DNA from 3 places in the Vibrio tritonius genome. Region 1 is predicted to be linked to each of the others. Evidence: predicted binding sites of a transcription regulator. Region 1 holds the regulator's gene; each other region holds the start of a gene.
The links. Region 1 encodes MetJ, which represses methionine synthesis genes. Its sites were predicted from a motif close to TTAGACNTNTANANGTCTAA; they were not measured.
Positions count from the first base shown of each region.

Region 1 (5,305 bases):
TGTCATTGAGCCCAGAGTGCATCACTTCAATTGGCACAGTAAAACGACGACGAAAACGGTTGATGGTTTGGGGCGTTAAGCCAATTTCTGGAACAAGTACTAAAGCTTGCTGACCACGTTCCAATACAGGCTTAATCATATTCAAGTAGACTTCGGTTTTACCAGACCCGGTAACACCTTGAAGAAGGTAACACGCGTACTCTTGTTCACTATTGACTGAAGCAATCGCAATCGCCTGCTCTTGATTCAAACGCGGCTTATCCACTTGTGCTTCAATCTCTTTAGGCCAAGCAAGCACTTGAGGCTGGGTTTCTCGCACTTCCACCCAACCTTTTTGCTCAACACCTTTCAATACTGCCGACGTAAACTCTTCATCTAACAGTTGTTGATGAGAAACAGCGCCATTTTCCAAACGGTACATCAAGCGGTTTCTTTGCACAGAACGCTTGTCCAAGCCAGCCATTAGTTGATTACGTCCAGCCTCTGTTATTACCCATTCTCGAATACTAGAAAAATCGGCACTCTTGCCCTTGCGCAATACGCTTGGCATAGCGTTAGCCAAGGTATCGCCCAAAGGGTGTTGATAATACTGACTACACCATTGAAGTAGAGAATAAAGCTTATCGGGCCAAACAGGCTGATTATCTAAAACTGCGTGAATTTCTTTGAGCTGTCCAAGTGGAAAATCAGATTCGCTGACCAATGCGGTCACAATACCGACGAGTTTTTTCGGCCCGAATGGCACAGAGACGCGCCCTCCAATGATAGGAAACAGGTGCGCTGGTACTAGATAATCAAATTGTTTGTCTAGCGGAACAGGTAAAGCAACACGAGCAATGGAAGGGAGCATAACTTTTCGTCAAAAACCAAAATCAATGCACAGTCTACTGGATGAAAGGGACAAATTCGACTCTATATCTGAGACTTAATTAGAGATTACCGATATTAAGCCAATAATAGTCAACGAATTCCTTCTAGCATGGTGAAATTTGCGGCAAAATCTATTGATCCTGTCCAGAGTATTCTTTATCATATCGCGCCTTACGAGATGGTGATGGTTTAAGCCTCATTATCTGGTAATTTATTACTATTAACGATACGTGTGGTGTTCGACATATAGATTCGAATAGCGACACGGCCCAATTTTGAGGTTATCCCATGAAAGCTGGTATCCACCCAGAATACAAAGAAGTGACTGCTAACTGCTCTTGCGGCAACACTTTCGTTTTCAAATCTACTCTAGATAAAGACGCTCTTCACCTAGACGTATGTGACAAATGTCACCCATTCTACACTGGTAAACAACGTGTTGTTGATACCGGTGGTCGTGTTGATCGCTTCAACAAACGTTTCGGTGCTCTATCAAGCAAAAAATAATTTTTGCTTTTTAGTTGTACGAGAAAAGGACGCGAATGCGTCCTTTTTTACGTATGCATAAAAATGCACTCATTGTCATTTTTTATTATCTCTAATAAGCAGAAATTATAAGAAGGTATTTTCTCTTCTCTACGCAATCCTTTGCTTTATTTTATCTGGTCTTATCAGCTAAGTTTTAACAAAAAATCACCACTTTTCCCCAAGTAACTAACTATGCAGCAGCAAAATCCTGCTTTAGAATGGTCGGCTTTTCTACAATCAATAACTGAGAACAGCCCATGTCCGATGACAATAAAAAAGAACTGACTAAAGAAGAACAGTTCCGCCAAAAGGCTCTTGATTACCACGCAATCCCTACTGCTGGGAAAATTGCCATCTCTCTAACCAAGCCTGCGGATTCAGCTGAAGATTTATCTTTGGCCTACAGCCCAGGTGTTGCTGAGCCGGTACGTGAAATCGCGCAAAATCCAGAAAACGCTTACAAATACACAGGTAAAGGCAACACGGTTGCCGTGATCTCTAACGGCACAGCGATTCTCGGTCTTGGTAACCTAGGTCCTCTAGCATCAAAACCAGTAATGGAAGGCAAAGCGCTTCTGTTCAAACGTTTTGCTGGCATTGATTCAATCGACATCGAAGTAAAACACCGCACTATCGATGAGTTCGTTGACACTGTTGCCAACATCGCCGACACATTTGGCGGTATCAACCTAGAAGACATCAAAGCACCTGAATGTTTTGAAATCGAACGTCGCCTAATCGAACTATGTAACATCCCAGTATTTCACGATGACCAACACGGCACAGCAATCGTAACAGCAGCAGGCATGTTGAATGCGATTGAACTTCAAGGTAAAAAAATTGAAGAATGTACTATCGTATGTCTAGGTGCTGGCGCAGCAGCATGTGCTTGTATGGAACTATTGATCCAGTGTGGTGCTATGCGTGAAAAAATCTACATGCTAGACCGTAAAGGTGTTATCCATACTCGTCGTGACGATCTAAACGAATACAAACTACGTTTTGCCAACAACACTGACAAACGCACGTTGACTGACGTTATCGAAGATGCTGACCTATTCCTAGGTGTATCTGGTCCAGATCTAATGACTGAAGAACAACTTAAACTAATGGCAGACAAGCCTGTTGTCTTTGCATGTTCAAACCCAGATCCTGAAATCAAACCAGAAGTTGCTCATCACGCTCGCCAAGACCTTATCATGGGTACAGGCCGCAGTGACTACCCTAACCAGGTAAACAATGTTCTTTGTTTCCCATTCATCTTCCGTGGCGCACTAGACGTACGTGCTAGCGAAATCAACACCGAGATGAAATTGGCGGCAGTAGAAGCTATTCGTTCAATCGCTAAAGAAGAAGTTCCTGCAGAAGTATTGAAAGCAGCAGGTGTTGAATCTCTATGCTTTGGTCCTGAATACATCATTCCAAAACCAATGGATCCACGCCTACTACCACGCGTAGCAAAAGCAGTCGCTCAAGCCGCTGTGGATTCTGGTGTGGCACGTATTGCATTGCCTGACGGTTACATGGAAAACTAATCGATTATTGTTCATGGCTCCATAGTGATTCGTGAACAATAAGTAGCAAAAAGCCCCTACCTTATGGCTGGGGCTTTTTTTAAACTTTTCGCATTAAAAAAGGCGCTATCACTAAACACAATGGTGTGAATGTGCAACCACCACTGCAGTGACTCTCTTAGTCGTCGTAAGCCTCAAACTCAATTCCCATCGCGGTCATCAGTTCTTTCGCTTCAACAGGAATATCATCTGGACGGTCTTTACGTAGGTCTTCATCAGTTGGAAGCGGTTGACCTGTGTACGCGTGTAAAAATGCCTCACATAGCAACTCACTGTTAGTTGCATGTCGTAAGTTATTAATTTGGCGACGAGTACGTTCATCAGTCAGTACTTTTAGTACTTTAAGAGGAATAGAAACTGTAATCTTTTTTACTAACTCACTCTTCTTACCATGCTCTGCATAAGGGCTGATATATTCGCCGTTCCAGTCTGCCATTGCGCACCTTCGTTAAAATTATTTCGGTTATGAATATCAAAGACCCCAATTTTAGCGGGATTTACTGCCATAAGCAAAGACATATAGACGTCTAGAAGTGTTGACGTCTTCTTTTTTGATAAGTAAAGTGTGATGTTATGCATCACTCATCAGTCCCTGCTGTTATTTTTGAGGGGCTACAATGGATGCTCAAACTCAGAGCCACACAGGAAAGGAAACACTTATGACCACGCGCAAACCAGCGACCATTGCCGTTCGTACCGGTATTGAATCAGACACTCAATATCATGCTGTTGTTCCACCCATTTATCTATCAACCAACTATGGATTTCCTGCTTTTGGTGAAGTGCCAAAATACGACTACACCCGCTCTGGTAACCCAAACCGTAACCTGTTAGAAGAAGCGCTATCTGAATTAGAGTGCGGTGTGGGCGCAACCATTACAAACTGTGGCACCTCAGCTCTGAACCTTTGGGTATCTGCATTAGTTGGTCCAGAAGATACGATTATTGCCCCACACGATTGTTATGGTGGTACTTATCGCCTATTCAATACTCGTGCACAAAAAGGCGATTTCAAAGTGCTATTTGTGGACCAGTCCAATGAAACAGAATTTGCCAAAGCGTTAGAACAAAAACCAAAATTAATTTTGTTAGAAACCCCATCTAATCCGCTAGTTCGGGTAGTAGACATCGCCGAGGTGTGTCAACAAGCTCACGCCGTTGGTGCTTTGGTCGCCGTGGATAATACTTTCCTCACACCTGTCTACCAAAAACCTCTGACCTTGGGTGCTGACTTTGTTATTCACTCCACGACCAAATACATCAATGGACATTCAGATGTCATCGGTGGCGTGGTGATCAGTAAAGATGCCGAACACGCAGAAAAAATCGCCTGGTGGGGGAACTGTATAGGCGCAACGGGAACCCCATTTGATAGTTATATGACTTTGCGCGGTTTACGCACGCTTCCAGCTCGTATGCGCCAACATGAAGAAAGCTCCAAACAGATTCTTGATTACCTATTAACTCAGGATTTGGTTAAAGTTGTCTACCACCCTAGCCTGCCAGACCACCCAGGTCACGATATTGCCAAGAAACAACAATCTGGCTTTGGCTCTATGCTAAGTTTTGAGCTTAACGGCAGCTATGAACAACTCAAAGTATTCGTCAGCTCACTGCAACTTTTCTCTTTAGCCGAATCACTCGGCGGAGTTGAAAGCTTAATTTGTCACCCAGCCACCATGACTCACCGAGCTATGGGAGAAAAAGCGTTAGCAGAAGCGGGCGTATCTCAGTTGCTGTTACGTGTTTCAGTTGGTTTAGAAGATGCAGAAGACTTGATCGCCGATTTGGGCCAAGCTTTCAACAAGGCTAAGGAGATTTGTTAATGACTACACAACGCCAGTTGCATAAATTTGGTGGTAGTAGCCTGGCGGACGCTGAATGCTATCAGCGTGTTGCTCATATTTTAAAGGAATATTCAAAAGACAATGACTTAGTTGTTGTCTCTGCGGCAGGCAAAACCACAAACCGCCTGATTACTTTTGTTGATGCACTAAGTAAAGACGGTCGCGTGGCTCATGAAACGCTGCAATCACTCCGTCAGTACCAAACCGAACTCATCACGGGCCTTTTAGAAGCCGAACAAGCTGATGCTTTACTGACTGAGCTTGCCGCGGAAATCAGCGAGCTGGGAGAAATCTCAGCCCCAATAAGCTCCGCGCAGCGTGCAGACATTTTAGGTCATGGTGAAGTATGGTCATCTCGCTTGCTAGCGGCACTATTAAATCAACATGATATGCCGGCAGCTGCGATTGATGCGCGTTCTTTCTTGCGCGCTGAATCTGGCACTCAGCCAGAAGTCGACCGCGCAGCTTCGTATCCGTTACTGCAAA
Region 1 is NZ_AP014635.1:3,203,375-3,208,679, forward strand. Features, by position in the region: gene priA (primosomal protein N') at 1-850, opposite strand, end outside; gene rpmE (50S ribosomal protein L31) at 1,159-1,377, shown strand; gene JCM16456_RS14275 (malic enzyme-like NAD(P)-binding protein) at 1,656-2,933, shown strand; gene metJ (met regulon transcriptional regulator MetJ) at 3,091-3,408, opposite strand; gene JCM16456_RS14285 (O-succinylhomoserine (thiol)-lyase) at 3,632-4,798, shown strand; gene JCM16456_RS14290 (bifunctional aspartate kinase/homoserine dehydrogenase II) at 4,798-5,305, shown strand, end outside.

Region 2 (5,305 bases), 1.0 Mb from region 1:
CCTATCTATATACCTAATAGTGAACTAATTTGGGGATAAACGAATAGTTTGCTATTATCTGCGCCCTGTTACTCTTCTTGTCTCGACGATTATGCTTCATTCATTACTTGCAATGTTGCCGCCTATGCTATTGGGTGCGCAGCTCGTTCTAACGCTCATCATGGTAAAAGGTGAAATCTGTCCTGGACAGCGTGGCCGTGTACATAAAGTACTACCTGTGGTGGGTATTTTGTGGTTGGCAACTGCTTTCAACCATCTCATATTTATTGTGCTTGGGGCGGGTATTCTGTTCTTTTGTTCACAGGTACAAACCAAGAAAACTCGCGATGAAGGCCCATTGTGGGCAATGCACGTGACTAACGTGCTCGCGGTTATTGCGCTGCTGTGGCAATCTTTTTTGTACGCGCATTTTTGGGCTGGTGCGGCACATTTTATTAGCTTATTTGTCTCAGGTAGTGTTTTGGCTCATCTCTTGATGACTTTAGCTCGCTCTCGTCTACAGGCATTTAATCGCATCCTGCCGGTGATTGGTATTGTTGGCACCATGCTGATGGTGCTCTGTTTTATTCCTTACGGATACCAATTAACGGAGAGTGCTCTTGGAACACTGACTCATGGCGTTCTAACCTTTTTGTCTCTATTGGTGTTGGCGATCATCACTTGGTGTTGGCACATTTTTACCAACAAGAGTGTGGCAAAAATTCAGTTAGTCGTTACTCAAATTCTGATATTGATCGCCATGACCGGATTTGAAGGTCTCTACTTACTTTAACGACAACCACTTTTCATTTTTCGCAGTATCACATTTTTTAGGTGTGATACTGCGTATCTTCAGATTGCTGGCTACTCTTTAAGTGATTTCTTACTTTCGACGATGGATAAGATCGCTATAAGGAGACTGACCATGGATCTCAGCAATGTGCAGCGTTTTGATACCCATATCTTACTTGGCATCATAAATGAAAAACTGCGGCTAGAGTGCCACAGTTTGGATGATTTGGTGATGACCTATGAAATCGATCAGAGCCACTTAGAGCAAAAGCTAGAAGCTGCGGGGTTCCAATACGACCCGCTAACCAATCAATTTCGGTAATCTTATGCCATTTTGATACCTTCCAGATGGCTTTTACACTGCATGCGAGCTGTGGAGAAGAAGGCTTGTAGATAGCGCTTATCTTTTTCACTGTGGCGAGTGGCAGCAAACAGGCGTCGCCACAGTCCTTTCCCTAATGGTTTACTGGTGATTAGCCCTTGACGAGAAAATTCGCTGATCGCCCAGTTAGGTAACGTTGCAACGCCTAACCCTGCCGAGACCATTTGAACGAGCATTAGAGTGTTATCGGCCTGCTTCCAACGAGCGGGTTCAACACCAGCTGGATTTAAAAAGTGTTTTACCACATCTAAACGTTGTTTTTGCACTGGATAGCTCAACATGGTTTGATCGGCGAGATCTTGCGGCTCGATAAACGCTTTGTCGGCTAATGGATGGTTTGTTGCTGTGACCAGACGCATCTCAAAGTCAAATAGTGGTTCATAGTGAACCTCTGAACGAGGCAAAATATCAGAGGTAATCACAAGATCAAGCTCACCAGCGAGTAAAGCGGGTAGGGGTTCAAAACCAAAACCGGACGAAAAATCGAGCGCCACTGTCGGCCATGCCACTTGATACTCGCGCAGTGCTGGCATCAACCATTGGAAACATGAATGGCACTCTATCGCCATATGTAAGCGGCCATTTACATCTTCTTTTAAACTCGCTAACTCATTCTCAGCCCTGGCAAGGCGAGGCAAAATTTCATCGGCTAACGCCAAAAGAATCTCCCCTTCGGAAGTGAACTTTACTGGACGAGTCTTACGCAGGAATAACTGTCCGCCAATACGAGATTCCAAATCTTTAATCTGATGAGAAAGGGCAGACTGAGTGAGATGCTGTGCGGTGGCAGTCGAAGTTAACGAACCTGTATCACGTAGTGAAACCAAGGTGCGTAAGTGTTTGAGCTCAATCATTAAAAATCCTTAATTAACGGTATGACCCAAGGCGATTAAAACGCCATTAGCTATTTATTGTTCTGCGCGATAACTTATCATTTTAAACATGGCTGTGTAAACGGCTAGACATCTAAATGTCCATTAACTGTGTAAATTAGTCATCCCCATTTAAACTACATGAAATTTTCTAATAAACAAGTTGAATATTCGACGCTTGTGTAAACGACGTGTTAGTTAGATATTTTAGCCATCTAGACATCTTATTGTTTAAGTGTTCGATGTCTGCTCAACATAATTTAATAGGAAGAACATGATGACTACGACGACACATATTTTGGGATATCCGCGTATCGGCGAACAACGTGAGCTTAAGTTTGCTTTAGAGAAATATTGGCGAGGCGAGATCGATCAAGCTCAATTGCAAGGACTGGGTAGCGACCTTCGCACACAAAACTGGGCCTTACAGAAAGAGGCTGGGTTAGAGTTTGTGACAGCAGGCGATTTTGCTTGGTATGACCATGTACTAACCACATCATTGCTATTAGGTCATGTTCCCGAACGTCACCGTTGGACAGGCAAAGGAGAAGTGGGCCAAAGTGAGTTGGGCTTAGACACGCTTTTTAACGTTGCGCGGGGTCAATCGCAAAATCAGTGTGATTGTCACGGTCATGCTGCATCGGATATGACTAAGTGGTTTAACACCAACTACCACTATATCGTTCCAGAGTTTAGTGCTGGTGATCAGTTCCAAGTCAGTTGGCCGCAGCTTTTTGACGAAATCGACCAGGCTCTAAAGCTGGGGCATCAAGTCAAACCTGTGCTGCTTGGGCCATTAAGCTACCTCTATTTGGGGAAAGAAATCGAAGAAGGGTTTGATCGCCTTTCACTATTGCCTCGTGTATTGGTCGCTTACCAAGAAGTGCTCGCAAAACTAGCAGCACAAGGTGTTACTTGGGTGCAAATCGATGAACCAATTCTGGCACTCGAGCTTGAGAGCCCGTGGTTAGAGTCGTTTACAACAGCGTATCAATCAATACAAGGTGAAGTGAAACTGTTACTCACCACCTATTTTGATTCAGTATCACATGTTATCAATAAGATTGTTACGCTGCCTATCGATGGCTTACATGTTGATCTGACTGCGGCATCAGACCAACTAGATGAAGTGCTCAATGTGCTACCAGATCACTGGGTGTTGTCGGCTGGAGTCATTAATGGTCGCAATGTGTGGCGAGCCAACTTAAGTGAATGGATTGATCGATTAAAACCTGTAAAGCAGCAACTGGGAGAGCGTTTATGGATAGCGAGTTCATGTTCCTTGCTGCATAGCCCGGTAAACCTTGAAGCTGAGACAAAGCTAACGCCAGAAGTAAAGAGTTGGTTTGCTTTTGCTAAACAGAAAGTGGCAGAAGTGGTGCTGTTAGGAAAGGCCCTAGATGGAGATCACGCGGCTATTTTAGCTTGCGATACTTACAGCCAACCTATTATTGCTCGTGAGTCGGCACAACACGTTAATAAACCCCATGTTCAAGCTCGTGTGCAGAAAATAACACCAGAGCTGAGCCAGCGTTCAACACCGTATCAGGAGCGCTCGCATCATCAAAGTGAAGTACTAAATCTGCCATTATTGCCAACTACGACCATTGGGTCGTTCCCGCAAACTGCGGAAATTCGCGCTTTACGTAGTGCATTCCGTCATGGGAAATTAGCTAAAACGGATTATGTGGAAGCGATTCAAAGGCAAATTCTCGACGCAGTACAGCGCCAAGAAGCATTAGGCTTAGATGTATTAGTGCATGGCGAACCAGAGCGTAACGATATGGTGGAGTACTTTGCTGAAAACCTGTCGGGTTTTCAAACTACGCAGTTTGGTTGGGTACAAAGTTACGGCTCACGTTGTGTGAAACCAGCGATTGTGGTGGCGGATATTGAACGTAAACAGCCAATTACCGTTGAGTGGTCAACTTATGCTCAATCTTTGACGAAAAAACAGATGAAAGGCATGCTTACTGGGCCGGTAACGATTTTATGTTGGACATTCCCTCGCGAAGATATCACGCGAAAAACAATTACTCAGCAATTGGCATTAGCTTTGCGTGATGAAGTCAGTGATTTACAAGATGCGGGTATCAATATCATCCAAATTGATGAACCAGCTATTCGAGAAGGTTTACCACTCAAACTGCAAGATCATCAAGACTATCTTAATTGGGCAGTTGAGGCGTTTCGTATTGCTGCGAGTAGCGCAAAACCAGAAACACAGATACACACTCACATGTGTTATAGCGAATTCAATGAGATCATTGAATCGGTGGCTGCGATGGACGCTGACGTCATTACTATCGAAACTTCTCGCTCGAACATGGAGTTACTCAAAGCATTTGAGGAGTTTAACTATCCAAATGAAATTGGCCCAGGTGTTTACGATATTCACTCGCCTAATATTCCAGCGCAGCACTGGATCGAGAATCTAATTCGAACAGCAGCGACAAAAATCCCAGTAGAGCGTTTATGGGTTAACCCTGATTGTGGGTTAAAAACTCGAAACTGGGCAGAAGTGGAAGCATCACTAACCAATATGGTTTTAGCTGCAAAGGCGTTACGTCAAGAATTTACCGCCGAGTAAGCATGATAAAAATAACCAGATAATGATTATGTTTGGTACAAAAGGCCATTGTTTAGGATGGCCTTTCTATGAATAGTGAATCGTTAGTTTCACTTCTCTTGTGTTTCGGTACAGCTCTCTTTTGTTATAGCCTGATCGACTAACAAGGTGCCACGGTTATCGCGGATTTTGATGCGATAGCTAACGCCAGTGGTGAGGTTTTCCATGATGGTTTTGTTATTGCAAAACGCTTTTTCACTGTTGGCGAGCACTTCTCGAGTGGGTTTTGCATTCGGTGCTGAGTTGTTATAAACCATCATCATTTCGATGGTCGAACCTTTAGCATTCGCCCGCATGATATGTAATGGACCGTATTCTAAAGGCAACTCAGAGGCAAGTAAGGCTGCTCTATTGGTTGCGATCATTTCAAGTGTTTTTTCGCGCTCACTGTTGGAGGTACAGCCCGCCATAAGAACGCCACTGAGTGCAATCACACCCCAAGTGCTTATTTTCATACTAAAATACTTTTTTAAATGGTTTTACAATAACGTTAGCGTAAACGCCCGCAGCGACATAAGGATCGGCATCAGCCCAAGTTTTCGCCGCTTCGAGAGAAGCGAACTCGGCAATCACGGTTGACCCAGTGAAACCGGCTTCGCCTGGGTTATCAGCATCAATTGCTGGCATAGGTCCTGCTGTAAGCAAACGACC
Region 2 is NZ_AP014635.1:2,186,479-2,191,783, reverse strand. Features, by position in the region: gene JCM16456_RS09730 (hypothetical protein) at 92-772, shown strand; gene JCM16456_RS09725 (DUF4250 domain-containing protein) at 905-1,093, shown strand; gene JCM16456_RS09720 (LysR substrate-binding domain-containing protein) at 1,096-2,007, opposite strand; gene metE (5-methyltetrahydropteroyltriglutamate--homocysteine S-methyltransferase) at 2,303-4,615, shown strand; gene JCM16456_RS09710 (GspS/AspS pilotin family protein) at 4,705-5,109, opposite strand; gene JCM16456_RS09705 (YciI family protein) at 5,111-5,305, opposite strand, start outside.
Region 2: metE (5-methyltetrahydropteroyltriglutamate--homocysteine S-methyltransferase) is a predicted target of MetJ. The motif match lies at 2,233-2,252, and genes of this name have one in related genera.

Region 3 (5,305 bases), 600 kb from region 1:
TTGTTCTTTAGCAACTTTTAATATCTGCTCACAAGGAACCATCACACCTAAGTCAATGATCTCAAAGTTATTACATTGCAATACGACTCCCACAATATTCTTACCAATATCGTGAACATCACCTTTTACAGTAGCCATCAAAATTTTACCGTTTGATGAGCCTGATTGCTTGAGGGCATTGATAAATGGTTCTAGGTGAGCGACGGCTTGCTTCATAACTCGTGCAGATTTCACTACTTGAGGAAGAAACATTTTCCCTTCCCCAAATAAGTCACCCACCACATTCATACCGTCCATTAGTGGGCCTTCAATAACCTCTATTGGTTTAGCCGCATTGACCCGAGCTTCTTCTGTATCTTCAACAATAAACTCTGTAATGCCTTTCACCAACGCGTGTTCTAGACGCTTTTCAACAGGCCATGTACGCCACTCTAAAGCGGACGTGTCTTCTTCTTTACCTACCGCATTTTCACGATACTGCTCGGCAATTTCCAATAAACGTTCTGTTGCATCATCACGCCGATTCAAAATCACATCTTCTACAGCATCGCGTAATTTAACCGGAACGTTATCGTAAATTTCAAGCTGTCCTGCGTTTACAATTCCCATATCCATGCCGTTCTTAAAACAGTGATACAAGAACACCGCATGAATCGCTTCACGTACATAGTTATTACCACGGAAAGAGAATGAGACGTTAGACACCCCACCAGAAATCATGGCATAAGGTAAATCCCGTTTTATATCAGCAACTGCGTTAATAAAATCAAGAGCGTAGTTATTGTGCTCATCAATCCCTGTCGCGACAGCGAAAATATTGGGGTCAAAGATAATATCTTCAGGAGGGAAACCCACTTCATCGACCAAAATGCGGTAAGCTCTGGTACAAATTTGCAGTTTACGTTCGCGAGTATCCGCTTGTCCTACTTCATCAAATGCCATGACAATGACGGCAGCACCGTAGCGACGTACCAGTTTGGCGTGTTCAACAAACTTCTCTTTCCCTTCTTTCAAAGAGATAGAGTTAACAACCCCCTTACCTTGAATGCATTTTAAACCCGCTTCAATGACCTCCCATTTCGATGAGTCGACCATAATAGGCACTTTCGAAATTTCAGGCTCCGATGCACAAAGGTTGAGAAAGCGTACCATGCATGCCTGAGCATCAAGCATGCCTTCATCCATATTGATATCGATGATTTGAGCACCGTTTTCAACTTGTTGACGTGCCACCTCTAAAGCTTCATCGTATAGCTCTTCTTTTATCAGACGTTTAAAGCGAGCAGAACCAGTCACGTTAGTTCGTTCACCAACGTTAATAAATAAGGTTTCTTTAGCAATATTAAGTGGTTCAAGACCTGATAAACGGCATTCACGATTGATCTCTGGAATAACACGAGGAGCGACTCCTTCCACCACTTTTGCCATAGCTCGGATATGCTCAGGTGTAGTACCACAGCAGCCACCAACAAGATTTAGAAAGCCGGAATTAGCCCATTCAGATATATGTTCAGCCATATCTTCTGGCGATAAATCGTATTCACCAAACGCATTTGGCAGACCGGCGTTTGGATGAGCCGAAACAAAGCAGTCAGAAATACGCGCCATTTCAGAAACATATTGGCGCAGCTCGTCCGGCCCAAGCGCACAGTTTAAACCGAATGAGATGGGGTCAACATGACGCATGGAATTGTAAAATGCTTCCGTCGTTTGCCCCGACAGAGTCCGACCTGACGCATCTGTGATAGTCCCAGAGATCATAATAGGTAATGTGATATCGAGTTCTTCAAATACAGTCTCAACAGCAAAAGCACACGCTTTGGCGTTCAATGTATCAAAGATGGTTTCAATCAAAATGATGTCACATCCACCTTGAATAAGTGCTCGAGTTGACTCGGAATAAGCTTGCACAAGTTCATCGAAATGAACATTGCGATATCCAGGGTCATTAACATCTGGTGATATTGAACAAGTGCGGTTAGTTGGACCTAAAACGCCAGCAACATAACGAGGCTTGTCTGGTGTTTTTTCCGTCCATTCATCAGCCACTTCCCTTGCCAATTTAGCTGCAGCGTAGTTAATCTCTTCACTGATCGACTGCATATCATAATCCGCCATCGCAATCGTAGTGGCGTTAAAAGTGTTTGTTTCAAGAATATCCGCCCCAGCCTCTAGGTAAGCAGAATGGATATCTTTAATTAACTGAGGCTGAGTTAAAACGAGTAAGTCATTATTACCCTTGAGGTCACAATGCCATTGAGCAAAACGGTCTCCACGATAATCTTGCTCTTGTAGCTTATACCCTTGAATCATGGTTCCCATACCGCCATCAATAAGCAGTATGCTTTGTTTTAACCGTTCTTCTATCTGTTGTCTGTTATAACTACTCACTATTCAGCCTCATTCCTTATGATTACCAATTATCCTACCACAGACCATCTAGAAATCTAGACGTCCAAACAAAGAAACATTATAAAACCAAAGGTTTTTAATTGATTAAATGAGCAACAAAAAATGTTTGCTATTTACTCATCATCGTCAGACAATTTCCGCTCATAATTTGTTACATCAAAGAGAAGAAAATGTCAGTCTATTACACACTCTGTTTTCTTTCTGCTGCTGCGATGCTAATTGCCTTCTTTAATAGCAAGATAGGTAAAATGCAAACAACTATTGCGATTACCGCAGGCTCAATGTTGCTTTCGCTGCTCATCTTAGTTGCAGGTCAAAATGATTGGTTTCAATTAACTAAAATCGCTCGCACAACCATGACTAGTATTAACTTTGAAGACTTTTTGCTCAAAGGTATATTGGGATTTCTGCTATTCGCTGGCGGTTTAGGCATCAAACTTCCTAACCTAAAAGATCAAAAGTGGGAAATTACCGTTCTCGCCCTAGGCTCTACACTTTTCTCAACCTTTTTTATCGGCTATGGGCTTTATGGTGTATGCCACTTTATCGGTATAGACCTCCAGTTAATACATTGTCTACTTTTTGGAGCTCTTATTTCGCCAACCGACCCGATTGCAGTACTAGCCATAGTCAAAAAACTCAATGCTCCCAAACGTATATCTACACAAATTGAAGGCGAGTCTTTATTTAACGATGGTTTTGGCCTAGTTATTTTCGTTACTATTTTTACTATAGCCTTTGGACACCAAGCACCGACTATTGGCAGTGTAGCTGAGTTATTCGCACATGAAGCCTTAGGCGGCATCCTTTACGGTTTAGTGCTCGGTCTCATTTTCCATTATTTGATTTGCGCCACTGATGACCACTCAATGGAGTTGTTGCTGACAATAGGCGTTCCAACTGCTGGCTTTGTCTTTGCCGATATTATCCATGTATCTGGCCCGCTAGCGATGGTCGTATCTGGAATTATGATCGGTAACTGGACGCGTTTTATTGGTTTTTCTAAAGAGAGTGAAGAACACTTAGATCACTTCTGGGAATTAGTAGATGAATTCTTAAATGGTGTATTATTTCTGTTGATTGGTATGTCTATGCTCCTATTCAAATTTCATGAAGAAGACTGGATCGTCATGTCAATAGCAGTTCCTTTAGTATTACTAGGTCGCTATGTCAGTGTTGCCATCCCCTACATTGGCTTTAAACGTTACCGGACCTATAACCCGTGGTCTATCCGTATTTTGACTTGGGGAGGATTGCGTGGTGGTTTAGCCTTAGCAATGGCGCTTTCTATCCCGTCGGGCATCATGGTTATCCCCGATAAATTAATAGATGTCAAAGAGCTGATTCTAGTGATGACGTATGCCGTTGTTGTTTTCTCTATTCTAATTCAAGGATCAACCATTACTCCAATGATCGAGAAAGCAAAAATTGCCGAGAAGAAAATGGAAGAACAACAAGAGTGATCTGGCAATTAGTGTTGTTGGAATCAAAGATCATCAACAACACATCCCGCATAAGAAAGCCTCCTAATTAGGAGGCTTTCTTTTAGATAAACAACGGACTGAACTACAACAGATCATTCAGTGCAATACCAATACCAATACGTTGCGTGTGAACATTATAATCAACCAAACTTTCACCGTAGCCATTAAAATATTGAACATAAGCTCTCAAATTACGATGAATTGGATAACTCCATGTCAGTTGTAAAGCCCCTTTGTTATCCTGCTTGAGATTATTACGGACTAAAAACGTATAACGCTGCTGACCAACCCCATATAAACCAACTAGTTCAAAGTGTCCCATATAATGAGTGATGTCTGGATTATCATCCCCCGTAGCATCAGTAGGGCTGTCCTTCCGGCTTTCCGGTATTCTCCACCACGCTGTAGCACTCAAGGCAAAATCACCTTTATCAAACACCATAGAACCGTATAAACGATTCCAACTTCTCGATAGTGTACCAGAACGACCATTTGACTGATGGTTTGCACCTAAGGCCCAATATGAATTGGTGAAACCACCAATTTTCCAGTCATTATCGAAAAGCATAAAAACTTCAGGTTCATGAACTGTTTCACGAAAAGGAGCAGAATCATCTTGATTATATACTTGCCACCATGATTGATTTGTATAAGCGAAATAAAGATCCCCATCACCTACGAGGTCAAGAGCCAAAGGCATCTTAAATGAAATCTGAAATTTAGCTTCGTACTTTTTTAAATCATCTGCGTTTTCATCATCTTCACGAAAAGGTTTGTTATTTGGATTGGAGTTATAAGTTATAGGAAGTATATAGTTAGCCTTATGTGGCATGATAACAAAAGGGTTATCCTGAACCTTCTTCTCATCCTGCACTCTCTCATCAACCAAAGACTCATTATTTGATTTCACGTCAGTAGATGCGGTTTCAGCATAGCCTGCATTCATCACAGAACAGAATAAAAGGAACAATAATAAAGGCAATCTCATTCAATGAGCTCCATAGCTAGATGCTAAACATTCAGCAGATAATACCAATCTCCACGATTGGTATAAATTAGCATCGGCATTCCGCTAATAAAAGGTGAGCTAAGGTTTAATCACAACAATTTAACATTGATCACTATTAGCTAAAATCACAATAAACAAAAAAAGCCTCATTCGTTCGACTAAGGCTTCTTCAAATAAGTGGCGGAACGGCCGGGGTTGCGGGCAACCGGGATTCGTCCCACGGCAAGGCCACCATTAACCAGTCGATAAAAAACATCAAACGCAAAAAAGCCTCAGTCTTTCGACTGAGGCTTTTTCAAATAGTGGCGGAACGGCCGGGGTTGCGGACAACCGGGATTCGTCCACGGCAATGCCAGCCATTGACCAGTCGATAAAAAACATCAAATGCAAAAAAGCCTCA
Region 3 is NZ_AP014635.1:366,535-371,839, reverse strand. Features, by position in the region: gene metH (methionine synthase) at 1-2,391, opposite strand, end outside; gene JCM16456_RS01685 (cation:proton antiporter) at 2,583-3,875, shown strand; gene JCM16456_RS01680 (phospholipase A) at 3,979-4,884, opposite strand.
Region 3: metH (methionine synthase) is a predicted target of MetJ. The motif match lies at 2,440-2,459, and genes of this name have one in related genera.